4 regions of the Mesorhizobium sp. Pch-S genome follow, and region 3 is predicted to be linked to each of the others. Evidence: riboswitches for the same ligand, from Rfam matches in the RefSeq annotation. Region 3 holds a riboswitch; each other region holds the start of a gene.
The links. A riboswitch is a leader RNA that binds a small molecule or an ion and turns the genes downstream of it on or off. The one in region 3 is predicted to bind cobalamin.

Region 1: it holds a riboswitch for cobalamin, as region 3 does, so the genes downstream of both, C1M53_RS24050 (CbtB-domain containing protein) here and bluB (5,6-dimethylbenzimidazole synthase) in region 3, are expected to answer to the same signal.
Region 2: it holds a riboswitch for cobalamin, as region 3 does, so the genes downstream of both, C1M53_RS23215 (DUF1852 domain-containing protein) here and bluB (5,6-dimethylbenzimidazole synthase) in region 3, are expected to answer to the same signal.
Region 4: it holds a riboswitch for cobalamin, as region 3 does, so the genes downstream of both, C1M53_RS23255 (aromatic ring-hydroxylating dioxygenase subunit alpha) here and bluB (5,6-dimethylbenzimidazole synthase) in region 3, are expected to answer to the same signal.

The regions. Positions count from the first base shown of each region.
Region 1 covers NZ_CP029562.1:5,145,239-5,149,106, reverse strand. The annotation lists gene cobU (bifunctional adenosylcobinamide kinase/adenosylcobinamide-phosphate guanylyltransferase) at 1-271, opposite strand, end outside; gene C1M53_RS24055 (CbtA family protein) at 264-1,040, opposite strand; gene C1M53_RS24050 (CbtB-domain containing protein) at 1,058-1,237, opposite strand; cobalamin riboswitch at 1,271-1,464, opposite strand; gene C1M53_RS24045 (MFS transporter) at 1,543-2,742, opposite strand; gene C1M53_RS24040 (MFS transporter) at 2,900-3,868, opposite strand, start outside.
Region 2 covers NZ_CP029562.1:4,958,148-4,962,015, forward strand. The annotation lists gene C1M53_RS23210 (methionine synthase) at 1-646, opposite strand, end outside; gene C1M53_RS23215 (DUF1852 domain-containing protein) at 673-1,656, opposite strand; cobalamin riboswitch at 1,820-2,036, opposite strand; gene C1M53_RS23220 (helix-turn-helix transcriptional regulator) at 2,171-3,031, opposite strand; gene C1M53_RS23225 (hypothetical protein) at 3,155-3,541, opposite strand; gene C1M53_RS23230 (GlxA family transcriptional regulator) at 3,710-3,868, opposite strand, start outside.
Region 3 covers NZ_CP029562.1:335,296-339,163, reverse strand. The annotation lists gene C1M53_RS01555 (MFS transporter) at 1-909, opposite strand, end outside; gene C1M53_RS01550 (TetR/AcrR family transcriptional regulator) at 1,067-1,681, shown strand; gene bluB (5,6-dimethylbenzimidazole synthase) at 1,686-2,423, opposite strand; cobalamin riboswitch at 2,469-2,657, opposite strand; gene C1M53_RS01540 (histone deacetylase family protein) at 2,771-3,697, shown strand; gene C1M53_RS01535 (exodeoxyribonuclease VII small subunit) at 3,701-3,868, shown strand, end outside.
Region 4 covers NZ_CP029562.1:4,965,828-4,969,695, reverse strand. The annotation lists gene metH (methionine synthase) at 1-1,212, shown strand, start outside; cobalamin riboswitch at 1,280-1,485, shown strand; gene C1M53_RS23255 (aromatic ring-hydroxylating dioxygenase subunit alpha) at 1,600-2,847, shown strand; gene C1M53_RS23250 (hybrid-cluster NAD(P)-dependent oxidoreductase) at 2,858-3,868, shown strand, end outside.

The sequences.
Region 1 (3,868 bases), 1.8 Mb from region 3:
TGAGCCAGAGCGTAAGGCAATCGAGCAGCACCGGTCGCCCGTCCGGCAGGCGCGCCAGCAATCCGACAAGGTCGAGTGGTGCATCCGCCGTTTCCCAGCCTTCACCGCGTCGAGCACGATGATGCGCGATGCGTTCGCGCATTTCATCGTCATACGCCTGTGCGGTCGCGATATAGGTCCAGGGCGCCGGCAAAGCGGTAACCAGCTTTTCGGCATGCGCGCTCTTGCCGGAGCGCGCACCGCCGATGATGAAGGTCAGGCGATCAGGCAAAGCTGTCGCGAAGGCTCGAAGCCTGCCCGGTGAAGCGGCCACGCACGACGCCGACGACCGCTCCCAGAACAACCCAGAACACCAGGTTGGTCAGTGTGACCGCCACCACGAACTGGTGATGCAGGCCTTCCGGGATCGGCGTGTCATAGCTTGCCGGCTGCGGTGCGCCAACGACGTGCGGGGCGACGATCAGCACGATGGCGAGTACCGTGAGCGGCAGGGACCGGCGAAAAGCGATCAGCGCAAGGCCGATGGCCGTCGCGACGACGGTGGAAATCCACCAGGCCTGCCTGGGGATAAGATCGGCCGCAGGCATAGCCGGCAGTTCGGGCGGCAGCCCGAGGCCTGGCGCCAATGTAAACACGGCAAAACCCGCAAGTCCCCAGAACACGCCCTGGCGCCAATTGCCGATACCACCCGCGAATTCCGAGAAGGCAACAAGGATCAGCGCGAAGCCGATACCGGTGACGACATTGGAGAGCACGTTGAACGAGAACCGCTCGACACCGTCGGCGGGTGCCCAGCCTTCCTCTTCCTCCGCCGGAGCAGCTGCGGGAGCCGGCGCAGCCGAACTCATTGCATTGGTGCCCGCATCGGCAGCGGGAGCGACAGGCGCAGCCGTATGCTCATGGCCGCCGGCGGCCTGTTCATACACTTCCGCCTTCAGGATCAGCGGAACGGTGGCGTAGGCCTGCAGGCAGGCGAGAACGATGCCGGCCAAAAGGCCAGCGATCGCCGCGACGAACACGACGTTGCGAAAAACAGACATGGTGGGTTCCCCCTGGGTTAGTGGCAGGGGAACGCCATCGAGTGGCGGGCGTCGTGGGCAGCGTTGTGCACGGCCTCGATATGCGAGAAGCCGGTGAAGCCGATGACGAAGATGCCGAGCAGGCCAGCCATTGCCAGCTGCAGGAAGCGCGACTGCGAAGAGGTCGAAGCGCCGAGAGAAACGGAAGCGGTATTCATGGTCTGTCCTTTCGCCCTCCACCCGAGGGCATTACCGTCATTGCCGTCGCCGGCAGGTCTCCTGGCTTGCGGATCAGCGCCCTTCCCCACCTTCCCGAGGCGAACCTCAGTGGCATTGGAGAGGACTACCGCTCACAGTTGCGGGGGCAGCCACGGCTTCGGATGGTTTCCCCCTCCCCACCGTATTCCCTCTTGGTCCCGAAGGGACCGACGACGGCTGGAACTATAGAAAGAATCGTGGCGTCCGGCAAACCAAATTCCGCCATCGCCAGACGCATCAGCGTCATTGACGATCGGTTGGCGTCCTACATCGATTTCGGCAGATACAGCCAGGTAACAACGGCGCAGACAGCAGCAAGACAGCCAAGGGTGGCAAAAACCGATCCCAGGCCGAAGAAAGCCAGCACCAGCGAATAGACCAGGGGCGGCGTCAGCTCCGAGAAATCGAGATAGGTGCGGTAGACAGCGGCCATCTGTGGCCGCTCATAGGCGCGCACCGATCGCATGAACGCCGTGGAACCGATGGCATCGAGCGCGATGGTGAACAAGGCGCCGACCAGGAGCAGACCGGCGGTGGCTAGCGGAATCAGTTCGCCGATGGCGCCGGCAAGCCACAGCGACACCGCCATCCCGACAAAGGCCAGCGTCATTACGTTGCGCGCGCCGTAGCGCTTGCCTGCCCTGCCCCAGAAAATGGCAGCAAAGAGGAGAGCGTTGCCAGCCGAAACCAGCAGGCCGCCGGCGAGTTCACCTTGCCCGGTGATGACCATGAACAGCGGACCGTACACAAAGAACGTCGTCCAGTAGCAGGAACGGCCGAACGCGATGAGCCAGGCGAGCCGCAAACGAGGCTGGCTGACGAAGCGCCCGATATTGGCGAACGGATTGATGGGGCGGCTCTTGCCCGGCACGATCATCGGATTGTCGCCAAGCCGGTAGTACCAGAACAGCGCAAGCAGGCAGAGCGCGAAAACAGCCACGGCTCCGTGCGCGGCGTAGATGCCGTAACGCGTATAGAGGAAGATACCGAGCGTCGGGCCGCTGGTCCAGGCGATCATCGACCATGCCATGCGCAGCGACTCTGCCTGCATGAGGTCGGTCTTGCGGATATGATCCATGATGTAGAGGTTGAGCGTGATCGACAGCGCGCTTGCGCCCATCACCCTGCAGAGCATGCCGATAATCTGGCCCGGCAGCGAATGGGTGACGAAGAACAGCGAGCCGATCCCAAGCAGCAGCGCGCCGGCCGTGTAGACCCATCTGCGCGCGAAGCGATGGATCAGCATGGGCATGAACAACGTAACCGAAAGACCCAGCAGCGACACGATCGTATAGAGGATCGAGACCGTCTGCTCGTTCTTCAGGATCTCATAGGCCTGGATCGGGATGACCGAGGCGACCGTGGCACGCGCAGCGGATTCGATGGCGTAAAGCGAGGCAAAGGTGCGCGCATCCGCCGGCGGAACCGCCGGTAGCCAGATCGGATGGCGGACATGCGTGGACATGAATTCCCAACTAACGACTCGCAAAGGGAAACTTGCGTCGCCAATGGCCGGGCCGGTAGCAGGAAACCGACGTGCTCGCGCCGGATTGCGAAGCCGGCCAACCACTTTTCGTCGGCTGGCACAACGGCAGGCCCACGCATCAAGCCTGCGGGGTCGATCAGTTCGTTCTTCGCGAGGCGGGATCGACAAAAGCCACGACAACCGCGGCTGCCAGGGCCATCGCCGCGACGATCAGCATCGCGCTCAAAATCGTACCGACAGTTGCCGGTCGGTTGAGGAACTGCCCGGCAACAGCAACGATCAGTGCGGCCCCACCAATCGACATTGCCGCCGCCAATCCCGCGGCAGTGCCCGCCATGTCCTTGTGGCTGGACATGACGCCCATATTGGCAGCGGGCAATGTCAGCCCGTTGCCAAGGCCAATGAACATGCATGGGCCGAAGAAGGCCAACGGATGCGTCATATCGACCCCGTACAGGAGCAGGCCAAACAGGAGCCCGACACAGGTCAGCAAGCGAGCAGCGATGAGCAACGTGGCCCGGGGCACCTTTGAGCCGTAACGGCCGGTCAGAAAACTGCCACAGATAAAACCCGCGGGAACCATCCCCATGAACAGGCCAAGCGTCGCGCTCGATCCACCAACCGCCAGAGGTGCGCCGGCCAGGAAAATGTAGAGTATCCCTGACGAAGGCGCCATTACGAGTACGTACGCCCAGAAACCGGCGGAGCTCAGCAGCCGTGCATATGCGCCGAGATAGGTCCCGCCCCGCCTGACAGGAGAGGCTGTTTCGCTCAATTCTCGTTTCGATAAAGACAGGATAATTGCGCCAAAGGCCGCAAGAACGACAAAGATCGTTCGCCACCCCAGGAATTCATCCAGCGTCCCTCCCAGGGTAGGACCGAGCATGGGCGCCATGGCCCATGCCATCGCCGCATAGCCCACCCGGCTCGTCCCATCATGCCCGTCCGATGTTTCCCTGATGGCGACAAGAGCCACGCAAAAGCAGGCGGCAATCGAAGCTTGCATCGCGCGGAACACGAGGAAAACAACAATGTCGGGAGCAAACGCACAGCCGATCGAGGCCAGAATGAAGACAGAGAGCGAGACAAGTGCCACCGGTCTGCG
Region 2 (3,868 bases), 2.0 Mb from region 3:
ACCCGTAGCAGATATGAACGGCAGTTTCGCACTTGAGCCCTTCGATTGCCTTTTCCAGGGTGGCAACTCCCCAATCGTTCACCTCGTCAAAGAACACATTGAATGCGGGCTCATCGAACTGGATGATATCGACGCCGGCAGTCTCCAGTTCCCTGGCTTCCTGATTGAGGATCTTGGCGAATTCCCAGGCCAGTTTTTCTCGGCTCTTATAGTGATTGTCAAAAAGCGTATCGATCATGGTCATCGGACCCGGCAGAGCCCATTTGATAGGCTGCTTGGTCTGCCGGCGCAGGAACTTGGCGTCTTCAACGAAAACCGGCTTTTGGCGCGACACCGCGCCGACGACTGTCGGGACGCTCGCATCATAGCGATCCCGAATTCTGACGGTCTCGCGTTTTTCGAAATCAACCCCGTCCAGGTGCTCGATGAACGTCGTGACGAAATGCTGGCGCGTCTGCTCGCCGTCGCTGACGATATCGATGCCTGCCTGTCGCTGATCGTCGAGGGACAAACGCAAAGCGTCCTGCTTGCCTTCGATCAACTCCTCATCCTGCAGTTTCCAGGGTGACCAGAGTTTCTCCGGCTGGGCAAGCCACGAGGGTTTTGGCAAGCTGCCGGCGGTAGACGTGGGCAACAGTGTTTTCATGATAGGCAGCCTTGTCTTTTGGTTGGTCAGCGAACGTGATTGACGGACCACTGCTCGAGGATGGACTTGTATGGTTTGATGAAGTGCTCCTCGGCGAACTTTCCCTGCTCGATCGCCAGCCGGCTACGCTCTTCCCGATCGTAGACGATGCGGGTCAATGAATAATCCTGGTGTTTCAGACTTGGCTGGTAGCACGCCCCTGCCGACGAGTTGGCGTTGTAGATCTCGGGTCGATAGATCTTCTGAAAAGTCTCCATCGTACTGATGGTGCCGATCAGCTCAAGATTGGTGTATTCTGCAAGCAGGTCGCCGATAAAATAGAAAGCCAGAGGCGCTACGCTATTCGATGGCATAAAATAGCGGACCTGCATTCCCATTTTCTGAAAGTAGTGGTCCGTCGAAGACAATTCATCTTGCCGGTACTCAACGCCCAATACAGGGTGCTGATTTTTGGTGCGGTGATATGTCTTGCTGCTTGAAGCGCTCAGACATATGACCGGAGGTTTGGAAAAATGCTTCTTGTAGGCATCTGAGCTCAGGAAGCTTCTGAACAGGTTTCCATGCAGATCTCCGAAATTTTCCGGCATGCTGAATTCCGGGCGGTTCTTGTTGTGCTCCGGCAGCAATACGCTGAAGTCGTAGTCTCGCACGTAGGAGGAGAAATTGTTCCCCACAATGCCTTGGATCCGCTCGTTCGTCTTTCGGTCAACGATGTTTGTTTTCAATATTTCAATTATCGGGAAGGCATTGTTGTTGCCTTCGGCGCCAATAATCATCTCAACCGAAATGATGTCGAGTTCGACAGAATAACGATCGCCCTTGGGGTTGTCCCAATGCGCCAGGGCATTGAAACGATTGTCGATCATCCTCAAGGCATTGCGCAGGTTTTCCTGGCGGTTCTCCCCTCGGGCCAGATTGGCGAAATTGGTCGTGATACGCGTATTGTCCGATGGGCGATAATCCTCGTCGAAACGAATACTCTTGAGGCGAAACGTAAAGTCGTCACTAATTGTGACCTGCCGGCGAGCGACAAGGGCCATGCGGGGAGTGGCGACTTGAATTTTGGGTTGAGACACGACTTACCCCAATGAGTTGGGGGCATGGGTCAGCGGACACATAGCAAGGCGGTCCGCTACGCGGCCTCCGCTACGGCACACCGGGACACCCCGCCCGTGGACGTTGTTTCGCCAAGGCAGGTCTCCTGGCTCGCGGGTCATCGCTTCTGTCCGTCTTCCCAGGGTTTCACCCCAGTGACATTCTGGACGTCAGCTCACCGCTTACAGTTGCGGGGGCAGCTTCGGCTTTCCCGAATATGACGGGGCACCGACTTCCCTCTTAGCCCCGGCGCGTTGCACGCAACGACCGGGGAACCTAGACGCCTGCACCTTCCTGCAATTGTCAGATGAAGTCAATAGCGCATAAAGAAATGTTTATATCTTTATCGCGTGCGTCAGCGTCGGATTTCGCGGCTCCGGCATGTCCCGGTTCCATCCTGCTTGTCGTGCAGTTGCACGCAGCATCACGTCACGCCGGTCGTTTCTTCAGCGGGATGATGTTCGGCGCTGCCTCAGCCTCTGCGGCGTCGCGGCCAACCGCTTCGCCGCGGGCAAGCGTCCTGCGCGTGTTTCCCTCGGGGATGCCTGTGGCAAGCTCCTCGAAATAGCGTGCCGGGGTTGTTCCCAACATGCGCTTGAACATGGAGATGAATGCGCTGACGCTGTCATAGCCGAGATCGCCGGCGATGTTGGTGACCGATTGGCCCTCGCCAAGACGCTGCAACGCCAGGCCGATATGAAGCTGTTGGCGCCAGCGAACGAACGACATGCCGGTTTCCCGCTGGAACAGCCGGCTCAACGTCCTGTTGCTGGCGCCGACGCGGGCGCCCCACTCGTCGATCGTGAAGCGCTGGTCCGGATGCTCGATCATCGCCTTGGTCAGCCGCAGAAGCCTCCTGTCGTTCGGCATGGGCAGATGGATCGGTTCCAGCGTTGCGGTCGCCAGTTCGTCGAGCAGCACGGCGATGAGCCTTCCCTCGCGCTCGCGGCCCATTGCGGCCGATGGCATCTCGCAGTCGAACCGCAGGATGAGCTCGTGCAGGAAAGGCTGGACGAACAGGATGCCGCAATCCTGGTCGAGCGAAGCGGCCAGGTCAGCATCGATGTAGAGGTTGAGGATCTTGATATGTCCCGCGACCCGGCCGGCATGGGAGACATCGCCCGGTATCCACATGGCGCAATGCGGCGGGACGGTCCAGAGCCCGCCGGCGGCCCGCATCGTCAGCACGCCGCTGATGACACACATCAGCTGCGCCTTGTCGTGATGGTGGGGCTCCGTCTCGCCGACGAAAGTCGTTTCGGTGATCAGGCTGAAGACGGGGCGTGGCACATCATCCACGTGTCTGAAGCCCTGTATTCGCGGAAAATCCACCTGCTTCTCCCGATCCGGGTCAGCCAAGCCGACAGCGTATCCCAAACCTGTGCGGCATGTCATCGAGGCTCAGGGAGCCTATCATCCGGCACGCGCCTCGAGCAGCACAAGCATGCCTCTGGCTGCCGCTCGCCTCTCGTCCGTCTCAAAAAGAACGGAGAAGCCGAACGCCTTGCTCGCGGTCACCGCCGCCAGCCGCACCGCCGCGCTGGTGGGTTTCTTGCCCTCGATCACGATCATGGCACGGCAGTACTTCCTGAAACGATCCTTTGTCCGCTTGAAGAACAGGGCCTTTTCCCTGCGCTCCTCGGCTGTTTCCGCGTGATGGTCGTCCGGTGCGTGATCGGTGATCAGGACGAACGGCGCCTGCCGGTCCAGAAGCCCTTCGAGTTCGGCGAGGATCGAGGCAGGCGATTGTCCTTCCTCCCGCGCGAAGACAAGCGGGAAGCGCGTATCGTCCAGGAACATTGATCTGTTTCCTTCAGCTGACCAGGTCGATCGGCGGACCTGCCGATGGCATGAGCGATATCCCAAGCATGCCACAGCGGCGTCCGGGCTGCTCTCGCGCCCCTGCCAACAAATCCCGTGAACCCGCCATTGCGGTTTCGCGCGGACTTTCCTGTCAGATATGGCCCGTCAGATATGGATAGCTGCCGTCCGCAGCTCCGACGGGCTCTGGCCGTGGAACTTCTTGAAGGTCCTGGCAAAGTGCGAGGCACTTTCGAATCCCGCTTCCAGGGCAATCTCCAGCATGGAAGCATCGGTGTTTGCGACAAGCGCCTTGGCATGGATCAG
Region 3 (3,868 bases):
CGCCAGCAAGGGAACCGTGTTGGCGACGAGCAATGGCAAGGTGGTCAAGGCGACGACGGCAATCGAAAGAGCGAGCAGGCGCTGTTTCGGAGCCTGGAGGTTCAGCGCACCGACGACAAGGCCGACGACGAAGGAACCCGCGGCATAGACGCCGATGACCAGGCTGGCGGCGGTGGGCTGGCCGAGCTCCTTGGTGATGGCCACCGAGCTGACCTCGGCCGTGGCGAAGATCGCGCCGACGAAAATGAGGGCCAGCGTGATGATCTGAACGGGACGCAGCATGATAGCAGAACCGCTGCTGCCATGCTCCGGCTGCCGGACCTTGGGCTCGCTCGACCGTTGCAGGATGAAGGCAGCCATGCCGAAAGCCAGCAGAAGCGTGCTCGCCAGCATGCCGGCTTCCGGGAACAGCGCCACGCTGAGGCCCACCGAAAGCGAGGCGCCGGCAATATAGACCAGTTCATCGGCGACCGACTCGAAGGCAAAGGCCGTGTTGAGCTCAGGACGATCGCGGAATTTTTCCGTCCAGCGCGCACGCACCATGGCCGGCACGCTGGGCATCGCCGCGGCCAGGAACGCCGAGACGAACAGGGTCCAGCTTGGCCAGTCATAATGGGTGGCCGCGAGCAGTGTGAGGAAGGCGATGACCGAGATGATCGTGGTCGGGGCGGCCACGGCGGTCTGGCCGAGCCGGTCGATCCATCGCGAGATCTGCGGGGCGGCAAACGCGTTGGTCAAGGCGAAGGTGGCCGATACGGCGCCGGCCAGCCAGTACTCGCCGCGCGCCTGGGACAGCATCGCGACAATACCGATGGGAGCCATGGCGATAGGCAACCGTGCAAAGAAGGCGGCGGCTGCGAAGCCCTTGGCTCCGGGGACTCTGAAGATTTCACCATAAGGATTGCGCATGGGAGCACTCCTGGAAATTTGAGGGTGCGCCACTTACATACGTGGCGTATGCGAATGAGATAATTGCATACGCCACGTATGTCAATTAATATACGCCGAGTATGTGAAAAATATACGCGGCGTATGTAAAAAGCAGAAGCGGCAAGGGAAAGAACCAATGAGGACAGCCCATAAACCCCGCAGCGAGATGATCGCCGAGACGCGTGCGAAGCTGATTTCTTCCGCGCGACGGGCCTTTGCGACAGTTGGCTATGCGAATGCGTCGATGGATGATTTCACCGCGGACGCGGGGCTGACGCGCGGCGCGCTGTATCATCATTTCGGTGACAAGAAGGGGTTGTTCGAAGCCGTGATCGCCCAGATCGATTGCGAAATGGCGGCGCGTCTCAATGCTGTCTCTGCCAAGGCCGAGACGCGTTGGCAGGGCTTCATGGACGAGAACATCGGCTATGTCGAAATGGCGCTGGATCCGGAAGTCCAGCGCATCGTGCTATGTGATGGGCCCGCTGTCCTTGGTGATCCGGCGCAATGGCCAAACGCCAATGCCTGTATCCTGTCGATAACCAGGAACCTTGCAGCGCTGAAGGAAGAGGGGGTTATCCGCCGCGACATCGATCCCGAAGCGATGGCACGGCTGATCAGCGGCGCCTCGCTCTATGCTGCGCAGTGGATTGCAAACTCCGATGATCCTGCCGCCATCTCGACAAAGGCGGTCAACGCGTTTCGCGCGCTCATGGAAGGTTTGCTGGTGGACGGCAAGACTGCCGTCTGACTTCTCACCCTCTGTTTGCGATCGCGTTGGCCGCGGCTTTCAGCGCATCCTCGCCGACGCCGGCATAGGTCTCGCTCATGACGAGGTCGGAGAGCGGCAGGCGCGAGCCCCAGCCATTGCGTTCGAGGTCAGGTTGGCTGGCGAATTCGGAGACGTGCCCGACACAAAGATAGGCGACCGGCACGACATGATCGGGGATGTCGAGCAGGTCTTTGAGCGCATCGGCGTTCAGGATGCTCACCCAGCCGACGCCGATCCCTTCGGCCCGTGCTGCCAGCCAGAAATTCTGTACCGCGCATACCGTGCTGAAGAGATCCATTTGCGAATTGTGCCAGCGCCCGAGCGGCGAGTTCTCGCTGCGCGAGCGATCGCAGGTGATGCAGAGATTGAGTGGGCTTTCGCAGATGCCTTCGAGCTTGAGCTTGCGGTAGAGCGCCTGCCGATCCTCCGCAATATGCGGCAGTTCTTGGGATCGGGCTGTCAGGAAAAGATCGCGCACCGCCGCGCGCCGTTTCTGGTCGCGGATGACAATGAAGTTCCAGGGTTGCATGAAGCCTACGGACGGCGCGTGGTGCGCGGCCATGAGCAGGCGGGAAAGCACCGCGTCGTCGATCGGATCGGGCCGGAAATGGCTGCGCACGTCGCGGCGTGTGAAGATGGCGCGATAGATGGCTTCTCGCTCAATATCTCCGAAGCCAAAATCTCCGAAGGAACGACATGTGTGATTGCGGACGGCGTTCATCGCGTTTCCCTTGCGATCGAAACAACGTCATCAGCCCGTCCATGCGGATGACCATTCCTGCCTGGCCGGTCTTCTGGCTCGGGTTCGTCCCGCTTGTCGGCGCCTTCCCGTCCGTTTTCACGGACAGTGGCTTTTGCCGAGCGGTCCCCCTTACAGCGTTGGGCACGCCACGGATTTTCACCGTGTTCCCGATTCTCCCGCCTCGCGGCAGGCACCTGACAGTGCGGCGAAACTAGCTGAGTTTGCGAGCAAAGACAGCCCTGATCTCGACGTCGGATGACGCCTTTTCCCCAACAGGCTGTCACCTGTCGCGTGGCCATCATCTCCATTGCTGATAAGGTGCCCCCATGACGACCCGTCTCTACACCCATCCGATTTTCCTGGAACACATCACGCCCACCGGTCATCCGGAGCGGCCGGACCGGCTGCGCGCCATCGAACGGATATTGGATGACGAGGCCTTTGCCGCGCTCGACCGGCAAGAAGCGCCGATGGGCGACGAGTCGACTGTCCTCTATTGTCATCCGAAGGATTTCGTCGAGCGCGTGCGCAAGGCGATCCCGTCAGACGGCATCGCCGTCATCGATTCCGACACGGTGGCGAGTCCGAAAACCTGGCAGGCGGCGCTGACCGCCATTGGCGCCGCCAATGCCGCCGTGGACGACGTTTTCACCGGCAAAGCGGACAATGTCTTCGTGGCCGCGCGTCCGCCGGGCCACCATGCCGAGAAAACCACCGCCATGGGTTTCTGCCTGTTCAACACGGCCGCGATCGCCGCTCGCTACGCGCAGGAAAAACACGGCGTCGAGCGTGTCGCCATCGTCGACTGGGACGTGCATCACGGCAACGGCACGCAGGACATCTTCTGGGACGACCCGTCAGTGCTGTATTGCTCGACGCATCAGATGCCGCTTTATCCGGGCACCGGTGCCAGAAACGAGACCGGTGCCGGCAACATCGTCAACGCGCCGCTGGCGCCGGCGACGGGCAGCGATATCTTTCGTGAGGCATTCAACACGCGTGTCCTGCCGGCGATCGATTCCTTCGCCCCGGACCTCGTCATCATCTCGGCCGGTTTCGATGCGCACCATCGCGACCCGTTGGCCGAGATCAACCTTGTCGAGGATGATTTCGACTGGGCGACCGGGCAGTTGATGGATCGCGCCCGCCGTCATAGTTCAAACAGGCTGGTCAGCTTGCTGGAAGGCGGCTACGACCTGCACGGATTGGCATTTTCGGTCGCAGCGCATGTCGGCCGCCTGATGAAAGGATGAGCCATGGCTGAGGAAGCGAACCAGGACGTCAAGGCGATGAGCTTCGAGCAGGCGCTGGATGCGCTGGAGAAGATCGTCGACGATCTCGAACGCGGCGACGTGCCGCTCGACCAGTCTATCCGTATCTATGAACGGGGCGAGGCGCTCAAGGCGCATTGCGATCGCCTGCTC
Region 4 (3,868 bases), 2.0 Mb from region 3:
GCAACGACCAGCCGCGTCCACACCGCCGTCAAGATCCATCCGCGCTACCAGAAGGGACAGGCCGTCTATGTCACCGATGCCAGCCGCGCGGTCGGCGTCGTTTCCAGCCTGCTCTCCCCCGACATGAAGGCCGGATATGTCGAGACGATCCAGGCAGAGTATCGCAAGGTGACAGAGGCGCATGAGCGCTCGGAACGCGAAAAGCAACGGCTGCCGCTGGCCAGGGCGCGCGCCAACGCCCACAAGGTCGATTGGACCGCTTACCAGCCGCCGAAGCCGTCTTTTCTTGGAACCCGGGTGTTCGAAAGCTGGGACCTGGCCGAACTCGCCCGCTACATCGACTGGACGCCCTTCTTCCAGACCTGGGAACTGAAGGGGCGCTATCCCAGGATCCTCGAGGACGAAAAGCAGGGGCCGGCGGCGCGGCAATTGTTCGACGACGCGCAGGCGATGCTGAAGAAGATCATCGACGAGAAGTGGTTCGCGCCGAAAGCCATTCTCGGCTTCTGGCCCGCCAACACGACAGGCGATGATATCCAGCTGTTTGCCGACGAGGCCCGGGACAGCGAGCTCGCCACCTTCTTCACGCTGCGCCAGCAGCTGAGCAAGCGCGACGGCAAACCGAATGTCGCGCTCTCGGATTTCGTGGCACCGCTGGACAGCGGCAAGCCGGACTATATCGGTGGTTTCGTGGTGACGGCGGGCATCGAGGAAGTGGCCATCGCCGAACGCTTTGAGCGCGCCAACGACGATTACAATTCGATCCTGGTCAAGGCACTGGCGGACCGTTTCGCCGAGGCCTTTGCCGAGCGCCTGCACGAGAAGGTGCGCAAGGAATATTGGGGTTATGCACCCGACGAGAACCTCGCGCCGGACGACCTGATCGGCGAGCCCTACCAGGGCATCCGCCCGGCCCCCGGCTATCCGGCCCAACCGGACCATACCGAGAAGGTGACGTTGTTCGATCTGCTGCAGGCGGAGGAGCGGATTGGGGTGCGCCTGACCGAGAGCATGGCGATGTGGCCCGGCTCGTCGGTTTCCGGCCTCTACCTCGCGCATCCCGAGAGCTATTATTTCGGCGTCGCCAAGGTCGAACGTGACCAGGTCGAGGACTATGCCAGGCGCAAGGACATGAGTGTCGCGGATGTCGAGCGCTGGCTTGGGCCGATCCTCAACTATGTGCCCTCGCCTCTTGCCGAGGCCGCCGAGTAATTCCGGCCTGTCGTCTTTGCACTGCGCCGATGTCGCTTTCGTCATCGCACCGGCGCGGCGTCCGTGATCAGATCGGCACGTTCAAGGTGCTCTCCGGCGAACCCCGCCGGAGGGATAATTGGGAAGCCGGTTTGACGCCGGCGCTGCCCCCGCAACGGTAGCGAAGCTTCTGTCTCGACGACAGACCACTGGGCGAAAGCCTGGGAAGGTGTCGAGACGGTCCACAAGGACAGCTTCGGAGCCCGGAAACCAGCCCTGGACTTTTTGGAACTCGACTGATCGCGGTGGGCGGTCAAGAGGCAGAAAGCCGTGCGCCGGTCAAAGACCGTCCAACATGGCCATCTACCCTCCATCACCACCAGTTCAGTCCTTTGACGAGGACAGGACATGGACGCACGTCATGAAATGCTGAAGCTCATCCGCGCGAGGCGCGATGGCTTCTCGCTGGAACAGCCCTTCTACACCGATCCGGATTTCTTCAAGCTCGACATGGAGCTGATCTGGTACCGCGACTGGCTGTTCGTCGGACATGATTGCGAGATCGCCAAGCCGGGCAGTTTCTTCACCGTCCAGATCGGCGCCTACCCGATCGTTCTGGTGCGTGACCGCGAGAACAAGATCCGCGCCTTCCACAATTCCTGCCGCCATCGCGGCAGCCGCGTCTGCACCGTCGACAAAGGCACCTCTGCCCGTCTGGTCTGCCCCTACCATCAGTGGACCTACGACCTCGACGGCAAGCTTCTGTTCGCCCGGCAGATGGCCGAAGGCTTCGACCGCAACGACTACGGGCTGAAGCCGGTCGCCTGCGAAAGCGCCGGCGGCTACATCTTCGTCTGCCTGGCCGACCAGCCGGCGGACTTCGCTCCCTTCCGCCAGATGATGGAGCCCTACTTCCTGCCGCATCGCCTGGCCGACGCCAAGATCGCCTTCGAAAGCACGATCGTCGAAAAGGGCAACTGGAAGCTGGTCTGGGAAAACAACCGCGAATGCTACCATTGCGCGGGTAACCATCCGGAGCTCTGCAAGACCTTCCCTGAAGCGCCGACCGTGACCGGCGTCAACGGTGTCGAGGATGACCCCGAGTTGCTGGAACACTGGGCACGCTGCGAAGCCGACGGGCTGCCTTCGCGCTTCGTCATCGATACGGCCGGTCAGTACCGCACGACACGGGCGCCACTGCTTCCACATGCGGTGAGCTACACCATGACCGGCCAGCGCGCCGTGCAGCGCAACCTGTCCGACGGTGTCGCCACCGACCGCATCGGCACCCTGATGCTCTACCACTATCCGACGACCTGGAACCACATACTGGGCGATCACGCGGTGACGTTCCGCGTTCTCCCGATCAGCGCCACCGAGACGGCGGTGACCACCAAATGGCTGGTGCACAAGGATGCCGTGGAAGGCGTCGACTACGACCTGCAGAACCTGATCCACGTCTGGACGCTGACCAATGACGAGGATCGCCGCATCGTCGAGGAGAACGCGTTCGGTATCAACTCGCCGGCCTACCAGCCGGGCCCGTATTCCGAATTGCATGAAGGCGGCGTGATCCAGTTCGTCGAATGGTATGCGCGCTTCATGGAGCCCCGGCTCACCGAGGGCGAAAGACCAGCGCTGCGCAGCGTCGCTTGAGGCCGCTCCAATGAACGCCGTTACGAGCATCCACCTCTATCGCCATCTCGACGAGATGGTGCCATGGGACGATCGCCTGCAGGTGCTGGAAGTGGCCGGCATCACCGACGAAGCGCCTGACGTGAAGACCTTCACCTTCCGCTCGGATGCGCAGACCTGGTTCCGCTACAAGCCGGGCCAGTTCATCACGCTGGAGTTGCCGACAGCCGACGGTCCGCTGATGCGCACCTATACGCTGGCCTCGTCCCCGTCGCGACCGCTCTCGATCTCCATAACCGTCAAGGCGCAGGCCGGCAGCATCGGCACGCGTTGGATGTTCGACAATCTCAAGCGCGGGTCGCGCATCAAGGCGCGCGGCCCGGCGGGCGATTTCTCGCACCACAACCATGCCGCAGCGAAGTATCTTTTCATTTCGGCGGGCTCCGGCATCACGCCGATGATGTCGATGCTGCGCTGGCTGAACGACTGCGCACCATGGACGGACATCGCCTTCGTCAACTGCGCCCGGCGGCCGGAAGAGATCATCTTCCGCAAGGAACTGGAGCTGCTCGGCGCCAACATGCCCGGCCTGTCGCTCGGTTTCATGATCGAGGAGCGGTCGAGCCGCGAAAGCTGGTTCGGCCATATGGGACGGATCGATGCCGTCAGGTTGCCGCTTTTGTCACCCGACTTCCACGAACGCGAGGTGTTCTGCTGCGGACCGGATCCGTTCATGCGCGCCGTGCGCACCATGCTGGAAGCCACCGGCTTCGACATGGCCCACTATCATCAGGAGAGTTTCGGCGCTCCGCCAGTGGAGGTGCCATCACCGGGAGCGGCGGAGGCGAACCCTGCACAACCTGCCGAGGCGGCACTCCCGGTCCGCTTCGCCAGTTCCGATGTCGATGGGCACTGTGTCCCCGGTCAGACAGTGCTTCAGGCCGCGCGTGCCAGCGGCGTTCGCATCTCGGCGGCCTGCGAGTTCGGCCTGTGCGGCACCTGTCGTGTCCGGAAGGTCTCGGGCAACGTGGAGATGAACCAC